3 regions of the Photobacterium sp. GSS17 genome follow, and region 3 is predicted to be linked to each of the others. Evidence: predicted binding sites of a transcription regulator. Region 3 holds the regulator's gene; each other region holds the start of a gene.
What was found. The regulator MetJ, encoded in region 3, represses methionine synthesis genes. The targets are predictions, from matches to a motif close to TTAGACNTNTANANGTCTAA.
Positions count from the first base shown of each region.

Region 1 (5,805 bases), 450 kb from region 3:
ATTATCGCAATGCGATTCCGCCGACGAAGCAAGCCATCGCGATGAGCAAAACGCCCAGTGAGTCCTGGTATCTGCTACTGATGGCCTCTCATTATGAATTGGGCCAGCTGAAAAGTGTGGCGGAAGTCCTGAGAACCCTGACGACGAAGTATCCAGCCAAGAAACAGTACTGGATGCAGCTGTCTGGGGTGTACATGGAACTGAACCAAGAGCGTAACTCTCTGGCAACACTGGAAATGGCGTACAAAATGGGCCTGCTGGAAGATGAAAAAGAGCTGATGCGTCTGGTCAACTTCCTGGCCTACCGTGGTATTCCATACCGGGCTGCCAAACTGCTTGAAACGGAAATGGCCAAAGGCAGAATCGCCAACACGCAGGATAATCTGGAACGACTAGGCAGCTTCTGGCATCAGGCCAAAGAGTTGGACGAAGCCATTATGGCTTATCGTAAAGCCTATGACTTTAAGCCAACGGCGAAAAACCAGCTGATGATTGTACGTCTGATGCTTCAGGCTAAACAGTTTAAGCAAGCAACGCAGTTTACCCAGAGTGCGGCAGGCAATGCCTCTGGCAATGATCGTGCTGAGCTGGCCTACCTGCAAGGCATGGCATATTTCGAGCTGAACCAGCCGGGTAATGCCCTGCAAGCCATGAAAACTGCAGCGCAGTCTCAGGAAATGAAAGCCATGGCCAGTCCGTGGATTGCCTTCCTGCAAGAGCAAAGCTGATATTCATACGTTTTACTTTTTTGCCCGTCTCGCTCGGGGCGGGCTTACCCACTCTAACCTGTGATCTATGTGTGAGTCAGTCACACGGTTTTGGGAAGCATCCGCTTCCCTTTTTTTCTCTCCGCGCGGTTGATGTCACGACCGGACAGCCCCACCAAGCCGTTTCATCTTTAACACCATGCGCTCATGCGATTTCACAAGGCCTACCGCCTTCACACTGCTACCGACAGCAGAGGCCAAGTTAGGGTGTCTGCTCCGGCATTAGTTTACGGGTACTGACCAAAATCGCTTTGGTTTCGCTGTGTGCGTCCGGCTGACTCAGCTGCTGTTGCAAGTGAAGTTGCTCAACATCGGCAATCATCATACTGTTGCTGTCCAAGGCTGAAGCTTTCAGTTGGGCAGACTGTTCATGGGTTAGCGAATTCAGAACACTGCGCTTCTGGGCCTGCATGGTCTCATCCAGTTCAGCATGCCACTGTGCTTTATCCAACGTCAGAACACCGGATGGCCCAGCCTCTTGTTCGGTTGCATACGCTTGCCATGCCAGTACCAAAGACAGAGTGGCCAATAAGTGCTTCGCGATCGTATTCATAGTGTTCTCCTGTTTATGCTGTACTTATGCTTTGTGGTGTCAGCCCGAATGGCTTGGTGGTGCTAAACAGGTATTGCAGCTCGCGTGCCAAAATTTATTTCAACATTTTTCAATAGCTTAATAAAAACCCTTTAAACGCAGCATTATTTTGTTATTTCAAGATGGCAAATTTGTACGCATTTTAGCCAAATTCACTAACTCACTAACTCACTGACTCTGGCACCCGATACACCTATCCCTGATTCCTAAATAAAGAAAACATCTGCCGCTAACCCGGCATGATTTCAGTGCCGAATGTATCGCTGCAACCAATACGCTCTCCCACTACCCTGAATCCGGCGCGCCATTTCGTCACAGCCTGTCGCCGGTGCGAATGCCTTTTTTTCCGCCTTAGAAAACAAATAAGGCCGCCTGAGCGACCTTTTACAGCGGGCTAAGCCCAACCAGAGAATACTTTCGTTAGCGTGCTGCCAGCCAGGCAGGCACATCGGCAATACTGTCCAGAACGGCATCGGCCAACTGAGTGCCTTCTTCCGTGACCGGTTTACCGGTGCGTACCAGCACTCGGGTTCCTACGTCAGCCGCCTGTGCTGCCAGCATGTCGTCGGTCTTATCACCGATCATGACAGAGTTGGCCATATCGATTTTCAGAAAATCGCGCGCAGAAATGAACATACCCGGTTTTGGCTTGCGGCAGTTACAGTCCTGCAGGTAGTCACCCTGACCTTCGGTCGGGTGATGCGGGCAATAGTAAATACCGTCAAACTCTACCCCGTTGTCCACAAAGTTCCAGTCCATCCATTCAGTCAGGGTCAGGAACTCATCTTCGGTATACATGCCGCGAGCAATGCCCGCCTGGTTCGTCACCAGCACAAGTAGATAGCCCATCGCTTTCAGCTTCTTACAGGCCTCAAATACGCCTTCGACATATTCGAAATCATCTACGGTATGAACATAACCGCGATCGATATTAATTACGCCATCACGGTCGATAAAAACTGCTGGTTTGGCCAAGCGTCAGCCCTCTGTTATTCGAAGTTTGTGTCAATGTCTCGAATTATGGCACGGCTGGCACCGGGATTCATCTGCTTTATCCCCATTTTAGCCATCCTTCTTACGCCGGAATTGCTGCCAAAATTGGGAAATCCAGAAATAAAGCCGTTTAGCCGTCCAGACGTAAAAATATCTATTGACTTCATTTATGTTAACCCATAGCATCAAGTCAAACGATACGATTAGTCATTTTATGACACACCTCGTTAACATGATGCAAAGACAGCAAATAACATAACAAAATATTGGTCGTCGTCAGCATCAGTTTACCGACTGACGCAATATGATTCAGGAAGAAGAATGATAGAAATAAGCAGAGTTAACAAAGTGTTCTATCAAGGGGAAAGGGAGATCCACGCCCTGCGTGATATCAACCTGAAGATTGAACAAGGCACTATTTTTGGGGTCATCGGCGCATCCGGTGCCGGCAAGAGTACCCTGATCCGTTGCGTCAACTTGCTGGAAAAGCCAACCAGCGGACACGTGGTTGTCGACGGCGTTGATCTTACCCAACTTTCGAATCAGGAACTGACTCAGGCACGCCGCAAAATCGGCATGATCTTCCAACATTTTAACCTGCTGGCCTCGCGCACCGTTTTTGCCAATATAGCCCTTCCTCTGGAGCTGGCTGGCACCCCAAAAGCCGAGATCAAAGCCAAAGTGGAAGGATTGCTGGCACTGGTTGGCCTTACAGACAAACGAGATGTGTATCCGGCCAACCTGAGTGGTGGTCAGAAACAGCGTGTGGCGATTGCCCGGGCTCTGGCCTCCGATCCGAAAGTGCTGCTGTGTGATGAAGCCACCAGCGCCCTGGACCCGGCCACAACACAATCTATTCTGGCTCTGCTAAAAGAAATTAACCGTAAGCTGGACCTGACGATCCTGCTGATTACACACGAAATGGACGTGGTGAAAAATATCTGTTCTGAAGTGGCTATCATCGGCGGCGGTGAGCTGGTTGAGAAAGGCCCGGTGGGTGACATCTTTGCCCATCCGAAAACCGACCTGGCGCGTGAGTTCATCCGTTCCACGCTGGATCTGTCCATTCCGGAAGAATATCGCACTCGCCTGGTAGAACATCGGGTTGAAAACAGTTACCCGCTGGTACGTCTGGAATTTACTGGCGAGTCTGTTGATGCCCCGCTGATTTCCCAGATTGCCCGTGAGTTCAACATCGATATCAGCATCATGAGCTCAGACATGGATTACGCCGGAGGCGTCAAATTTGGATTGATGCTGGCCGAGATCTTCGGCACCGAGCAGGCAGCGGAACAAGCCATTGCCTTCCTTCGTGATCACAAAGTGAATGTAGAGGTACTGGGTTATGTTGCTTGAATCGATTGCACAATGGTGGACGACTAACGAGCGTCTGATTGATCTGCTTATTCAGGCGCTGGGCCAAACTCTGGTTATGGTCTTTGCCTCTGGTCTGATTGGCTTTCTGGTCGGGATTCCGGTCGGTGTCGCGCTCCACCTGACCAAAGAAGGCGGCCTGCTGGCCAACCCAACCCTCAATAAAGTGCTGGGCACCATTACCAATATTGGTCGTTCTATCCCCTTTATTATCCTGTTGGTAGCGATCATACCATTTACCCGTTTTCTGGTCGGCAGCTCCATCGGTACCGCCGCCGCGATTGTTCCGCTTACCGTGGGCGCGATTCCGTTTATCGCCCGTCTGGTTGAAGGAGCGCTGTTGGAAGTCCCATCGGGCCTGATTGAAGCCGCCCAAGCAATGGGGGCAACACCGCGCCAGATCATCAGCAAAGTGCTGCTGCCGGAAGCTTTGCCTGGCATCATCAATGCTGTGACCATAACCCTGGTGACACTGGTCAGCTACTCTGCCATGGCAGGTACCGTGGGTGGTGGCGGCCTGGGCGATGTCGGTATTCGCTACGGTTACCAGCGCTTTGACGGCACGGTCATGCTGATTACGGTTGTACTACTGGTCATCTTAGTGCAGCTCATTCAATCATTGGGCGATCACCTGGTGAAACGCGTGGACCACCGTTAATCATCACAGCCACACGATCAACACCAAGCACACAATCAACACCAAACATAATTAACAACTAGTATTACGGAAAACCCCAATTCTAAGGAGAAGTAACATGGCGTTTAATTTGAAGAACTTGTTTGCCGTTGCCGGCCTTGCCTCTGCGCTGGTGCTGACCGGTTGTGGCGAAAAAGAAGCCACCGCTACAAACAAAGTGAAAATTGGGGTGATGGCCGGTGCCGAAGCCCAAGTGGCTGAAGTGGCAGCAAAAGAAGCCAAAGACAAATACGGTCTGGATGTTGAGCTAATCACTTTCACTGATTACGTTTCACCAAACGCCGCACTGGAAGAAGGATCAATTGACGCCAACGCCTTCCAGCATAAGCCATACCTGGATCAGCAAATTGCCGACCGCGGCTACAAGTTCGCCGTTGCCGGTAACACCTTTGTCTACCCGATTGCGGCTTACTCAAGCAAAATCAAGTCCATTGCGGAGCTGAACGACGGTGATCAGGTGGCTGTGCCAAACGATCCAACAAACCTGGGCCGCTCTCTGCTGCTGCTGCAACAACAAGGGCTGCTGAAGCTGAAAGACGGTGTTGGCCTGACGGCCACGGTACTGGATGTTGTTGAAAACCCTAAGAACCTGAAAATTGTTGAACTGGAAGCCGCGCAACTGCCGCGCTCGCTGGATGACGTTCAACTGGCGATTATCAATAACACTTATGCCAGCAGCATCAATCTGACGCCGGAAAAAGACGGCATCTTTGTGGAAGACAAAGAATCACCATACGTCAACCTGATTGTGGCGCGTCAAGACAACGTCAATGCAGAGAACGTGCAAACTTTCGTGAAAGCCTACCAGTCTGATGCGGTTTACAACGCAGCGATGGAAATCTTCAACGGCGGGATCGTTAAAGGCTGGTAATATCGCCAGTCAAAACCTCCCATCGAATCAAGCCCCTGTCTGACAGGGGCTTTTTTATTTGTCACTGGCCACTAGCGCTTTTTACGGCGTCCCTGCACAGCCTTGAAGCGTGGGTTGGATTTACAAATCACATAAATACGCCCGCGCCGCTTCACGACCTGACAATCACGATGGCGCTGTTTCGCACTTTTGAGTGAGCTGAGCACTTTCATTCCTGATTCTCCTGTTTCGCCCCGAAACGACCAAAACGGCGGTTAAAGTGCGCCATGCGCCCTTCACTGCTGACCACACGTTGCTTACCGGTATAAAACGGATGCGAAGCGGAAGACACATCCAGTGTGAAGTACGGATAGGTGTTGCCGTCTTCCCATTCAATAGTGCGATCAGTTTTCAGGGTTGAGCCAATCACAAAGTACTGATCAACACTGGTGTCGTGAAATACCACTTTTCGGTATTCCGGATGGATGCCGGGTTTCATGTTGTTCTCCTGTTAGTCAACGAATTCCACAAC
Region 1 covers NZ_CP117517.1:2,894,985-2,900,789, forward strand. Annotated here, with positions in the region: gene PGW97_RS13035 (tetratricopeptide repeat protein) at 1-728, shown strand, start outside; gene PGW97_RS13040 (hypothetical protein) at 970-1,320, opposite strand; gene gmhB (D-glycero-beta-D-manno-heptose 1,7-bisphosphate 7-phosphatase) at 1,780-2,334, opposite strand; gene metN (methionine ABC transporter ATP-binding protein MetN) at 2,674-3,708, shown strand; gene PGW97_RS13055 (methionine ABC transporter permease) at 3,698-4,384, shown strand; gene PGW97_RS13060 (MetQ/NlpA family lipoprotein) at 4,482-5,294, shown strand; gene ykgO (type B 50S ribosomal protein L36) at 5,366-5,506, opposite strand; gene PGW97_RS13070 (type B 50S ribosomal protein L31) at 5,503-5,772, opposite strand.
Region 1: a site for MetJ is predicted at 2,483-2,502, ahead of metN (methionine ABC transporter ATP-binding protein MetN). Genes of this name have one in related genera too.

Region 2 (5,805 bases), 1.2 Mb from region 3:
GGTTGTATACCCCGGTAAGCGGATCCAGCGTTGCCTGCCGGTACAGGCGCATTAACATGTAGAGCTTGGAGAGCTGTGACCAGAGTACCATCAGCGCGAGCACATTTTGCAGCCAGTAATCGGCGAGGTTTTCCGGGGTGAAAATCCGTCCGGCCTGTTGGTCGACATACAGCTGGGTCGCGGCGGTAATTGCCAGCAGGCCCAGGCTTTCTTTCAGAGTGACGGGCAGAATGGTCAGGACAGCAACGTGAATAATCGGCAGCAGGGTATAGCCGTAAATAAAGCCGCTGTACACCAGTGGAAAATCGAGTTGCCACACAGCGTGCAGGTAAAACAGGTTCAGCCCGATAACCAGCAGGCTCATACACAGTTGGGCGTGGCGCAGAGAAGTTTGTTGGTGGTTGGCGCGGGCAAGGGCGAACAGAAATGCTCCCAGCAGCGCGCGGGACAGGGCAATGGCTTCACCGTGGCCTGAAGGCAGAAACAGGAGATCAAACGGAATCCATGCAATAACCAGAACGCCCCACACGCAAGCCAGCATAGTGATCCGGCTGCGCAGGTAACCACTCCGTGTTTCACGAAAGCTGGCAGAATGCGCTTTGGCACTCCAGAGATCAGGAATATAAAGCTTGATTGTCTTTAGCAGTTGGCCAGGCGCTTCATGCATTCCGTTGCTTCTCATTGTTAAGGTGACGTGTAATAACCGCACTGCTTGTGGTTTTTCTCCGTGAAGGCGAATTATTCACCATCAAGCATATTTGTGCAGTGATGTTGATCCAAAAACATAGTGTAAATTTTGCTACTTATTCAAAAAATACGGGGCAGTACAGAATTTTATGCAACTGAGTGGTTAGTCGAAAAGCCATCAATGCGCAGTTCAAAATCTATTCCGTGCATTGGCATTTGGTATCGTGATGAGGAATTGCTATGATCGCCGCCACTTTTGACTCTTAGTTTCAGACCACAACTTATGAATGCCGCATTGATCTTTCTAATTCCTGCGCTGCTGGGTACGCAATTGATTTTTTCTCTGGTGCTGACCAAAGGGGAAATCTGCCCGGGTCAGCGTGGTCGTGTCCATAAAACCCTACCTGTTCTGCTGGCTGGTTGGCTGATTGCCGCCTTTTCGCAGCCGCTGTCCGTTTTGCCTCTGGCGGCAGTGGGCTACTTCACTATGCAGGTCAAAACCGGGAAAACCCGTGATGCCGGGCCGCTGAAAGTATTTTATCTGGCAAATGTACTGGCGGTTGTGGTGTGGGTAGCCGTGATGGTTGGCATGTCACTGCCGGTGATTGCCCTCAGCCTGATGGCGACTGCCTTGTTCGGTTCGATGGTGGCACATATTCTGCTGACGCATGCCCGTACCCGACTACAGGCTTTCCACCGTCTGCTGCCGTTTGCCGGGTTCGCGAGTGCGATGGTGAGTGTTCTCTGTCTGCTCTGGATGGCAAGCCGACTGGATGAAGCGCAGCTTCAGACGCTGATTCAGCCAATGATCGCGTCGCTGGCATTGCTGGTAATTGGCTTGCTGGTGTGGGCGTTCCACCTGCTCAGCGGAAAAACAGTCAACAAATGGCAGCTGGTTATGGCTGGCGCGTTGCTGGTGGTGTCCGCGAACTTTCAGCTGGTATTGCTCTGAGCATGATCTAAGCCGGTGAATTCAGTTCGAAGTGAAAGCGGACGTGATAACTGTGAGGCGGGGCTTTTTCATTCCGTCTCTCAGTGTCTATGCTTACTAGGTAAAAAAGCTTACTGAGTAGCTGAACGTCACCAGGGGGTAGGCATGGAGATTAACAACTTATTGCGCATGGATGGTCATATTGTTCTCGGTATCGTCAATGAAAAGCTGCGGCTGGAGTGCTCCACACTTGAAGAGCTGGCCAGCCGTTATGAGCTCGACTCTGAAGAACTGAATGCCAAGATGGAGCTGATGGGCTTCCGTTACGACCCCATCAATAATCAATTCAAATAACTTGGTCAAATAACTTGGTCAAATAACCGGTAATTCTGTATTGGTTTCAGACTATGGCCAGCTTCAACTCCGGGCTGGCTTTATCGCATAGCATCAAGATTTACCTTCAATGCACCTTTCACAGAGCCGCTTGCCGTCACGACGGTGCTCCGCCACTGATGTGATTCTCCGCCACTAATGTAATGCTCAGGCGGCTTTAATTCCTTCCAGATGCGTTTGACACTGCTGTTTTGCCGTGGCAAAAAATGCCGTCAGGTAGTGACGCTCACGTTCCGATGCCCGGATAGCCGCAAACAGGCGGCGCCATAACCCCTTACCGAGCGGCTTGCTGACGATTAATCCCTGCCGCGCAAAATCATACACGGCCCAGTTAGGCAGTGCTGCAACGCCCAATCCTGCAGAGACCATCTGAATCAGCATCAAGGTGTTGTCAGCCTGTTTCCAGTGGCTCGGCTCGATACCGGCGGGCTGGAGAAAGTGTTTAACCACGTCCAACCGGTTTTTCTGAACCGGGTAGCTGAGCATGGTTTGCTCCGCCAGATCTTCCGGCTCAATGCAGGCTTTATCTGCAAGGGGAGATTGAGGGGACACAATTAAGCGCATTTCAAAATCAAACAGCGGCTCATAGTGGATTTCACTGCGTGGCTGGATATCTGAAGTAATCACAAGATCCAACTCCCCGGCGCTCAGGGCGGGAATCGGTTCGAACCCAAAACCGGAGGAGAAATCGAGAGAAACACTTGGCCAGTGAATCTGGTATTCCTTAAGTGCCGGCATCAGCCATTGGAAGCAGGAATGGCATTCAATAGCCATGTGCAGCCGTCCGTTGACATCTTCCTTCAGGCTCGCCAGTTCATGCTCGGCCTTGGCAATCCGGGGAATTACCTCGTCAGCCAGACGCAGCAAAATTTCTCCTTCGGCGGTAAACCTGACAGGGCGGGTCTTGCGCAAAAACAGCGGGCTGCCTAACCGTTGTTCTAAATCTTTCAACTGATGGGAAAGGGCAGATTGTGTCAGGCAAAGGGTGTTGGCAGTGGCGGTCAGTGAACCGGTGTCCCGCAAAACGGTCAGGGTTCTCAAATGTTTAATTTCAATCAATGGGCTTTCCCTCTGCTCATACCCGCCTGTATCAGGCCGGTTTCCATGTTCAGCCAATGTACTGGTTAATCATGGCGGTGTAAACATCTAGACGGCTAAATAACATAATAAAACCCAAAATCAATATGAAATTTGTTCAACATTAACTTTAGGCAATAGACATTGCCCGATTCCCTGTCCATCAGTCATTGTTACCTCAACAACGCGATGCCTGAGATACCTGAGATAGATGAATGGTTGCGTTAACCAGATAACCGCGATATTTCGATAACAAGGACAGAATCATTATGACTACGAAAACCACCACACATATCCTTGGCTACCCACGAGTCGGCAGCCAGCGTGAACTGAAATTTGCTCAGGAAAAATACTGGCAGGGCGATATTGACCAGGCAGAACTGAAAGAAGTCGGCAGCCTGCTGCGTCATCGTCACTGGGGGGATCAGTCTGGTGCCGGTCTGGATTTTGTCTCTGTGGGTGATTTTGCATGGTACGACCATGTACTGGGCACCAGCATGCTGCTTGGTCACCTGCCAAAACGACACCGTAAAGGCTTCCCGGATCTTGATACCCTGTTTCGGGTTGCCCGTGGTAAAGCACCGACTGGCTGTTCATGTGCAGCGGCAGATATGACCAAGTGGTTTAACACTAACTACCACTACCTGGTCCCTGAATTCAGCGCCGATGACGAGTTCACTGTCAGCTGGCAGCAGTTGTTTGAAGAAGTAGCCGAAGCCAAACAAGCCGGTCATGCCGTGAAGCCTGTGCTGCTGGGACCGGTTTCTTACCTGTGGCTGGGTAAAGAGAAAGAAGCGGGTTTTGATCGCTTGTCACTGCTACCGCGTTTGCTGACGGCTTATCAGCAGATCCTGAGTAAGCTGGCCAAGCTCGGCGTGGAATGGGTGCAGATTGATGAGCCGGTACTGGCGCTCGAGCTGCCTGCGGCGTGGTCTGAGTCGTTCAACCTGGCTTATCAGGTTCTGCATGGTAGTCCGAAGCTTCTGCTGACCACGTACTTCGATAATATTACCCATCATCTGGACAACATCACCAAGCTGAAGATTGATGGTCTGCATGTGGATTTGTCGGCGGCACCCGCTCAGCTGGATGAGATTGTCGATGCGTTGCCGGAAAACTGGGTACTGTCTGCCGGGGTAATCAACGGCCGCAACGTCTGGCGTGCTGATCTGAGCGCTCTGCTGGCTAGTTTGCAGCCAGTTAAAGCGGCGTTGGGTGATCGCCTGTGGCTGGGCTCGTCCTGTTCACTGTTGCACAGCCCAATCGACCTTGATCTGGAAACAGATCTGGACCCGGAAGTGCGTCAGTGGCTCTCTTTTGCCAAGCAGAAATGCCGTGAAATCACCTTGCTGGCCCAAGCCTTGGACGGCAGTGTGGTTGCGCAGGAAGAATGTGAGCGGTACAGCGCCCCAATCAAAGCACGTGCTGCGAGTGAGCGGGTAAATAATCCTCAGGTACGTCAGCGCAGCGCAGCAATCACTGATGCGCTGGCTGAACGTAAACTGCCCTATGCAGAGCGTGCACGTCTGCAGCGTCAGTCGCTGGGACTGCCGTTATTGCCGACCACGACTATCGGTTCTTTCCCACAGACGGGGGAAATCCGGACTCAGCGTCGTGACTACAAAGCCGGTCGCCTGTCAGAGCAGGACTATACTCAGGCGATTCAGGGCCACATCGCCGATGCGATTGCCCGTCAGGAAAAGCTGGATCTGGATGTGCTGGTACACGGTGAAGCAGAGCGTAATGACATGGTGGAATACTTCGCCGAGTTGTTGGAAGGTTTTGCCGTCACCCGTTTCGGTTGGGTACAAAGCTACGGCTCCCGTTGCGTGAAACCGGCGGTGATAGTGTCAGATATTTATCGCTCAGAAGCGATGACAGTTGGTTGGACAACCTATGCTCAGTCGCTGACGAAAAAGCCGGTAAAAGGCATGCTGACAGGGCCAGTGACAATCTTGGGCTGGACTTTCCCACGGGAAGACCTGTCCCGTGAAGATATCGCGAACCAGATTGCCCTTGCACTGCGTGATGAAGTGGCTGACCTGCAAGCAAACGGCATTAAGGTTATTCAGATTGATGAGCCTGCAATCCGTGAAGGTCTGCCGCTGAAAGCGAGCCAGTGGCAAACGTACCTGAACTGGGCCGTGAAAGCGTTCAGAATTTCAGCGGCCAGTGCCGAGCCTGAAACGCAGATCCATACCCACATGTGTTACAGCGAATTCAATGACATCATCAAGTCAGTCGCGGCACTGGATGCAGACGTGATCACTATTGAGACCTCGCGTTCAGATATGGAACTGCTGAAAGCTTTTGAAGAGTTTGCGTACCCGAATGAAATCGGTCCGGGCGTGTATGATATTCACTCTCCGAACATACCTGATGTAGCGCAGATTGTGCAGCTGGCAGAAAAAGCGGAGCAACTGATTCCGGCAGAGCGTCTGTGGATTAACCCGGACTGCGGCCTGAAAACCCGTAACTGGGAGGAAACGGAAGCGGCGCTGGGCAACATGGTGGCAGCCGCGAAACAACTGCGTGAGCAGTGGCAGGCAAAAGCCGTATAACGGATAGGGTAATACTCATCTGTGTGAATATATGAAATTATCAAAAAGAGCGCTTAGGCGCTCTTTTTTGCTTTTTTGTGCCTGTCTTTCAGCCATTTAAGTACAAGGATTTGAAAAATAATCAGTATTGACTTTAATTAAGTAACCGTAACGAAC
Region 2 covers NZ_CP117517.1:2,174,322-2,180,126, reverse strand. Annotated here, with positions in the region: gene PGW97_RS09750 (GGDEF domain-containing protein) at 1-667, opposite strand, end outside; gene PGW97_RS09745 (hypothetical protein) at 971-1,639, shown strand; gene PGW97_RS09740 (DUF4250 domain-containing protein) at 1,784-1,972, shown strand; gene metR (HTH-type transcriptional regulator MetR) at 2,159-3,070, opposite strand; gene metE (5-methyltetrahydropteroyltriglutamate--homocysteine S-methyltransferase) at 3,358-5,649, shown strand.
Region 2: a site for MetJ is predicted at 3,150-3,169, ahead of metE (5-methyltetrahydropteroyltriglutamate--homocysteine S-methyltransferase). Genes of this name have one in related genera too.

Region 3 (5,805 bases):
GGTGGTATTTCCCGCTTTTGGCGTTGTGCAGGGTCTCAAGGGCCGGTGTTGCCGAGCCCAGAATAATGGGGATGTTGCCCTGGCTGGCCCGCATCACCGCCAGATCGCGGGCGTGATAGCGCAGGCTGTCCTGCTGCTTGTACGAGGCGTCGTGCTCTTCGTCGACAATAATGATGCCGAGGTCGGCAAACGGCGTGAACAGGGCAGAGCGGGTGCCGATAATGATCCCGGCCTGGTTATCCCGTCCGGCCAGCCACGCCGACAGGCGCTCGGTGTCGTTCAGGCCGGAGTGGATCGTTTCCAGCGGAACATTGAAACGTCGCTTGAAGCGGTTGATGGTCTGCGGGGTCAGGCCGATTTCCGGGACCAGGATCAGGGCCTGTTTCCCGGCCGCCAGAACCGGTTCGAGCAGATTCAGGTAGACCTCGGTTTTGCCTGAGCCGGTGACCCCTTCCAACAGGTAGCAGGCAAAATCGGGATTGGCGTTCACCGACGCGATCGCCAGTGCCTGCTCCTCATTGAGCTTGGGTTTTTCTTCCGTCACGGCGAAATGCGCTGCCCAGTCGGCCGCAGCCGGTTGCTGTTCCGATGCGGAGATCCAGCCTTTTTCGCTCAGTGTTTTCAGGGTCGCCGCGGAGATGTCCTCGGCGAGCAAAGCATCATGGCTGACCTCGCCCTGGCGCAGGGCATTGAGGACCTGTACCTGACGCGGAGCCCGTGTCAGCGCACTGAGGGGCTGATCATAACCGGCCGGAGTCAGTTGCCAGACTTTCAGGCTGGCCGGGGACGCTTCGCGGCCTTTACGCAGCAGAGTCGGCATGGCGTTGGCGAGGGTGTCGCCGAGCGGGTACTGGTAGTACCGGCTGGCCCAGCAGAGCAGGTTAAACAGCGATGACGGCCACAGGGGCTCGCCATCCAGCACGCTGTTCAGTGGTTTGAGTTGGTCGACCGGCCACTCCGATTCCGTGCTGATCGCCATGACGATACCCACCAGATGCTGGCGTCCGAACGGCACTTTGACCCGTCCCCCGACCACCGGTGTCTGACCGGGTTTGATCAGGTAATCAAACTGTTTATCGAGGGGGACAGGAAGGGCCACTCGGGCAATGTTGGGCGTCATAATCAACCGCAAATCAGCATGTACTAAGATAGAGAAGTGTACCCTGCTAACACGGGTGCGGCAAAGCGGTGAAAAAAGGAGCGTATCTGTTGATTTGGAGGGCGTGATTGATTACTATACGCGGCCTGAATTTGGCGTATTGGCCATACCTATACGCTGTTTGTTATTAACGACGTGTGGTGCCCGGCTTAGGATCGGGAGAGCGACACGGCCTTAAATGTTTGAGGTTATCCCATGAAACAAGGTATTCACCCAGAATACACAGCTGTGAACGCTAAATGTTCTTGCGGCAACACTTTCGTATTCAACTCTACTCTAGGTAAAGACGCTCTGAACCTGGACGTATGCGACAAGTGTCACCCATTCTACACTGGTAAACAGCGTCAAGTGAGCACTGGTGGCCGTATCGACAAATTCAACAAGCGTTTTGGCGCTCTGTCTAGCAAGTAATTGCACGTTGAATTTCGAAAAAAGGGGATGCTTCGGCATCCCCTTTTTTATACCCATTGATCCTTCCTGAGCCTGTAACAGTCACATTCTGTTAGCGTTTCCTTCCCTGTAGTGACACAGAAATTACCCATTTTTACGGATACGGATCATAGCTCACAACAAACCTGACTAATCCGCTCAGGAATCCTTGGCTCGACCAGATGTTCGGTGCTAGGATTTTCTGCTGCTATCGCATATGATTTAGCGTTTCCAACGAACTGAACATTATTATTATTCAGGATCCTGAACATTATGTCTGAAGATTTTCGCCAACAAGCCCTCCATTACCACGCGTACCCTGTTCCCGGCAAAATTTCTGTTGAGCTGAGTAAACCAGCGAACACTGTTGAAGATCTGGCGCTGGCTTACAGCCCAGGCGTTGCTGAGCCAGTACGTGAAATTGCCCAGAATGCTGAGAATGTTTACAAGTACACCGGCAAAGGCAACATGGTTGCTGTTATTACTAACGGTACGGCCATTCTGGGTCTGGGTAACCTGGGTCCCCTGGCGTCTAAGCCAGTAATGGAAGGGAAAGCGCTGCTGTTCAAGCGTTTTGCTGGCCTGGACTCCATCGATATCGAAGTGAAACACCGTACTATCGACGAGTTCGTTGATACCGTAGCCAACATTGCTGACACCTTCGGTGGTATCAACCTGGAAGACATTAAAGCCCCAGACTGTTTTGAAATCGAAAAACGCCTGATTGAGCGTTGTAACGTACCGGTTTTCCACGATGATCAGCACGGTACCGCTATTGTTACTGCAGCCGGTATGCTGAATGCGCTGGAACTGCAGGGTAAAGACATCAGCGAAGCGGTGATTGTCTGTCTGGGTGCCGGTGCTGCTGCGGTAGCATGTATGGAACTGCTGATTAAGTGTGGCGCACAGCGTGAGAAGATCTACATGCTCGACCGCAAGGGCGTGATCCACACTCGTCGTGATGACATTAACGAATACAAACAACTGTTTGCCAACAACACTGACAAGCGTACGCTGGAAGACGTGATTGACGGCGCAGATATTTTTGTGGGCGTATCGGGTCCGGATCTGCTGGCTCCTGAAGCACTGAAACTGATGGCTGACAAGCCGGTGGTCTTTGCGTGTTCAAACCCGGATCCGGAAATCAAACCGGAACTGGCGCACGCGGTGCGTGATGACCTGATCATGGGTACAGGCCGTTCTGACTACCCGAACCAGGTGAACAACGTGATTTGTTTCCCGTTCATCTTCCGTGGTGCACTGGACGTGCGTGCCAGCGAAATCAACGATGAGATGAAACTGGCGGCAGTACACGCGATTCGTGAACTGGCGAAAGAGCCGGTACCGGCGGAAGTGGTGGCAGCGGCGGGTGCTCAGTCACTGGAGTTCGGTTCTGAGTACATCATTCCAAAACCAATGGATCCACGTCTGCTGCCGCGCGTTGCGAAAGCGGTGGCTCAGGCGGCAATTGACTCCGGCGTGGCACAGATCGCGATGCCAGTGGGTTACATGGAAGACAAGTAAGGCATCTGCCTGAAACGAAAAAACCAGCCTGAGGGCTGGTTTTTTTATGGCTGCTGCCAGGGAAATCAGTCGCGAGTGGGCGCCGCGAGAGCACGGTTACTCGTTGATATCTTCGTACTTGATCCCTTTCTCATCCATGATGGCCTTGGCTTCTGCTGGCAGGTCATCCGGGCGATCTTTACGGATGTCATCATCGGTCGGCAACGGCTGGCCGGTGTAGGCATGCAGGAAGGCTTCGCACAGCAGTTCACTGTTGGTCGCATGACGTAAGTTATTAACCTGGCGACGGGTACGTTCATCGGTCAGGATTTTCAGAACCTTCAGTGGGATCGAAACTGTAATTTTCTTTACTTGTTCGTTTTTCTTACCGTGTTCCGCGTATGGACTGATGTATTCGCCATTCCACTCTGCCATTTTTAACCTTCTCAGCGATTTTAAATTGAAGTAATAGAACTAAGACGGATTTTAGCGGGATTTACTGCCATAAGCAAAGACATATGGACGTCTAGAAGTGTTGACGTCCTTTGTGATAGCCGCTATGTTGATGCGTAAAGTTTATTCAGCTGCAATCGCCCAACAAGGAAAGTAACTATGAGTGACAAGAAGCTTGCCACCGTCGCGGTTCGAACCGGCATTGAGTCCGACACCCAGTTTAATGCCGTGGTGCCACCCATCTATCTGACGTCCACCTATGGTTTCCCCCAGTTGGGCGAACTGCCTCAGTATGACTATTCGCGTTCCGGAAATCCAACCCGCAATATGCTGGCAGAAGCACTGGCGGAGCTAGAGGGCGGAGCCGGTGCCATTGTGACGAACTGCGGGACTGCGGCGATTAACTTGCTGGTGTCGGCCTTGCTGGGACCGGGCGACTTGGTTGTGGCACCGCATGACTGCTATGGCGGGACCTACCGCTTGTTCAATACCCGGGCGGAAAAGGGCGATTTTCAGGTCCGCTTCGTGGATCAGACCAACCCGCAGGCGGTGGCTGAGGCGCTGGCACTGAAACCTAAGCTGGTGTGGGTGGAAACGCCGTCCAACCCGCTGCTGCGGATCGTGGATATTGCCGAGCTGTGCGCCGCTGCCGATAAAGTCGGGGCGCTGGTCGCGGTCGATAACACCTTCCTGTCACCTATCTTGCAGCAACCCTTGGCGCTGGGCGCCAATTTTGTTGTGCACTCCACCACCAAATACATCAACGGCCATTCTGATGTGCTGGGCGGGGTGCTGGTCGCCAAGTCAGAAGAGCAGGCGGAGCACCTGGCATGGTGGGCCAACTGTATCGGCGCTACCGGCGCACCGTTTGATGCGTACCTGACGCTGCGCGGTCTGCGCACGCTGGCTCCACGGATGCGGATGCATGAGGAGAACAGCGCGCAGATTCTGGCATATCTGCAAACCCAGCCATTGGTCGGGCAGATTTATCATCCTAGCCAGCCGTCGCACCCGGGGCATGAGATTGCCCTCAAGCAGCAGAAAGGATTTGGCGCTATGCTGAGTTTTGAGATCGCAGGCTCTCAGGCACAGCTGGAAACCTTTGTCCGTGAACTGACCTGCTTCTCGTTGGCGGAGTCTCTCGGCGGGACGGAGAGTCTGATTTGCCATCCGGCCAGCATGACCCACCGCGCCATGTCGGATGAAGCGCAGGCTGCGGCCGGGCTGAAACCGTCATTGTTGCGGTTGTCTGTGGGGCTGGAAGACCCGGCAGATTTGATTGCAGATTTGGCGCAGGCCTTTCAGAAAGCGGCGGAGGTGGCGGCATGAGTGCAGGCAATCCGAGGCAATTGCACAAGTTTGGCGGCAGTAGCCTGGCCGATCCGGACTGTTATCGCCGGGTCGTCGAGATTCTACGGGAATACTCCGGTGACACCGATCTGGTGGTGGTGTCTGCGGCAGGAAAAACCACAAATAATTTAATCGAGTGGCTGACCTTGCTCGGCAAAGATGGCCGTCAGGCCCACGAAGCCTTGCAGGCTTTGCGTCAGTTCCAGCAACAACTGATTGAAAACCTGCTCAGCGGTGAGTTGGCAGATGAACTGCTGACTCAGCTGCATCTGGAGCTGGGCGAGATCGCCCGTGTCGGGGAGCAGTTGCCGCTCAGTGAAGCGCAGTCAGCCTGGGTTCAAGGGCACGGGGAGCTCTGGTCGGCTCGGCTGATGGCCGCACTGCTGAGTCAGCAGGGACTGCCTGCCGTGAACCTGGACTCTCGCCTGTTCCTGCGCACAGAACGCTCGGCGCAGCCGGAGGTCGACAGGGCCCAGTCATGGCCGCTGCTCAAGGCGCAACTGGCGCAGCATCAGCACAAGCGGGTGGTGATCACCGGGTTTATGGCGCGTAACGGCGCCGGGGAAACCGTGCTGCTCGGCCGTAACGGCTCGGATTATTCCGCTACCGTGATTGGCGCACTGGCTGAAGTCCAGCGGGTGACGATCTGGAGCGACGTCGCTGGGGTGTACAGCGCCGATCCGCGCAAAGTCGGGGATGCCTGCCTGCTGCCGCTGCTGCGGCTCGATGAAGCCAGCGAACTGGCGCGGCTGGCAGCCCCGGTACTGCACAGCCGGACCCTGCAGCCGGTGGCGCAGAGTGCCATTGATCTGACCCTGCGTTGCAGCCATCAGCCGGAATCCGGTTCAACCCGGGTTGAGCGGGTGCTGGCCTCCGGACGCGGCGCCAAAATCGTGACGTCACTGGATGAC
Region 3 covers NZ_CP117517.1:3,345,016-3,350,820, reverse strand. Annotated here, with positions in the region: gene priA (primosomal protein N') at 1-1,120, opposite strand, end outside; gene rpmE (50S ribosomal protein L31) at 1,355-1,570, shown strand; gene PGW97_RS15290 (malic enzyme-like NAD(P)-binding protein) at 1,862-3,112, shown strand; gene metJ (met regulon transcriptional regulator MetJ) at 3,209-3,526, opposite strand; gene PGW97_RS15280 (O-succinylhomoserine (thiol)-lyase) at 3,704-4,873, shown strand; gene PGW97_RS15275 (bifunctional aspartate kinase/homoserine dehydrogenase II) at 4,870-5,805, shown strand, end outside.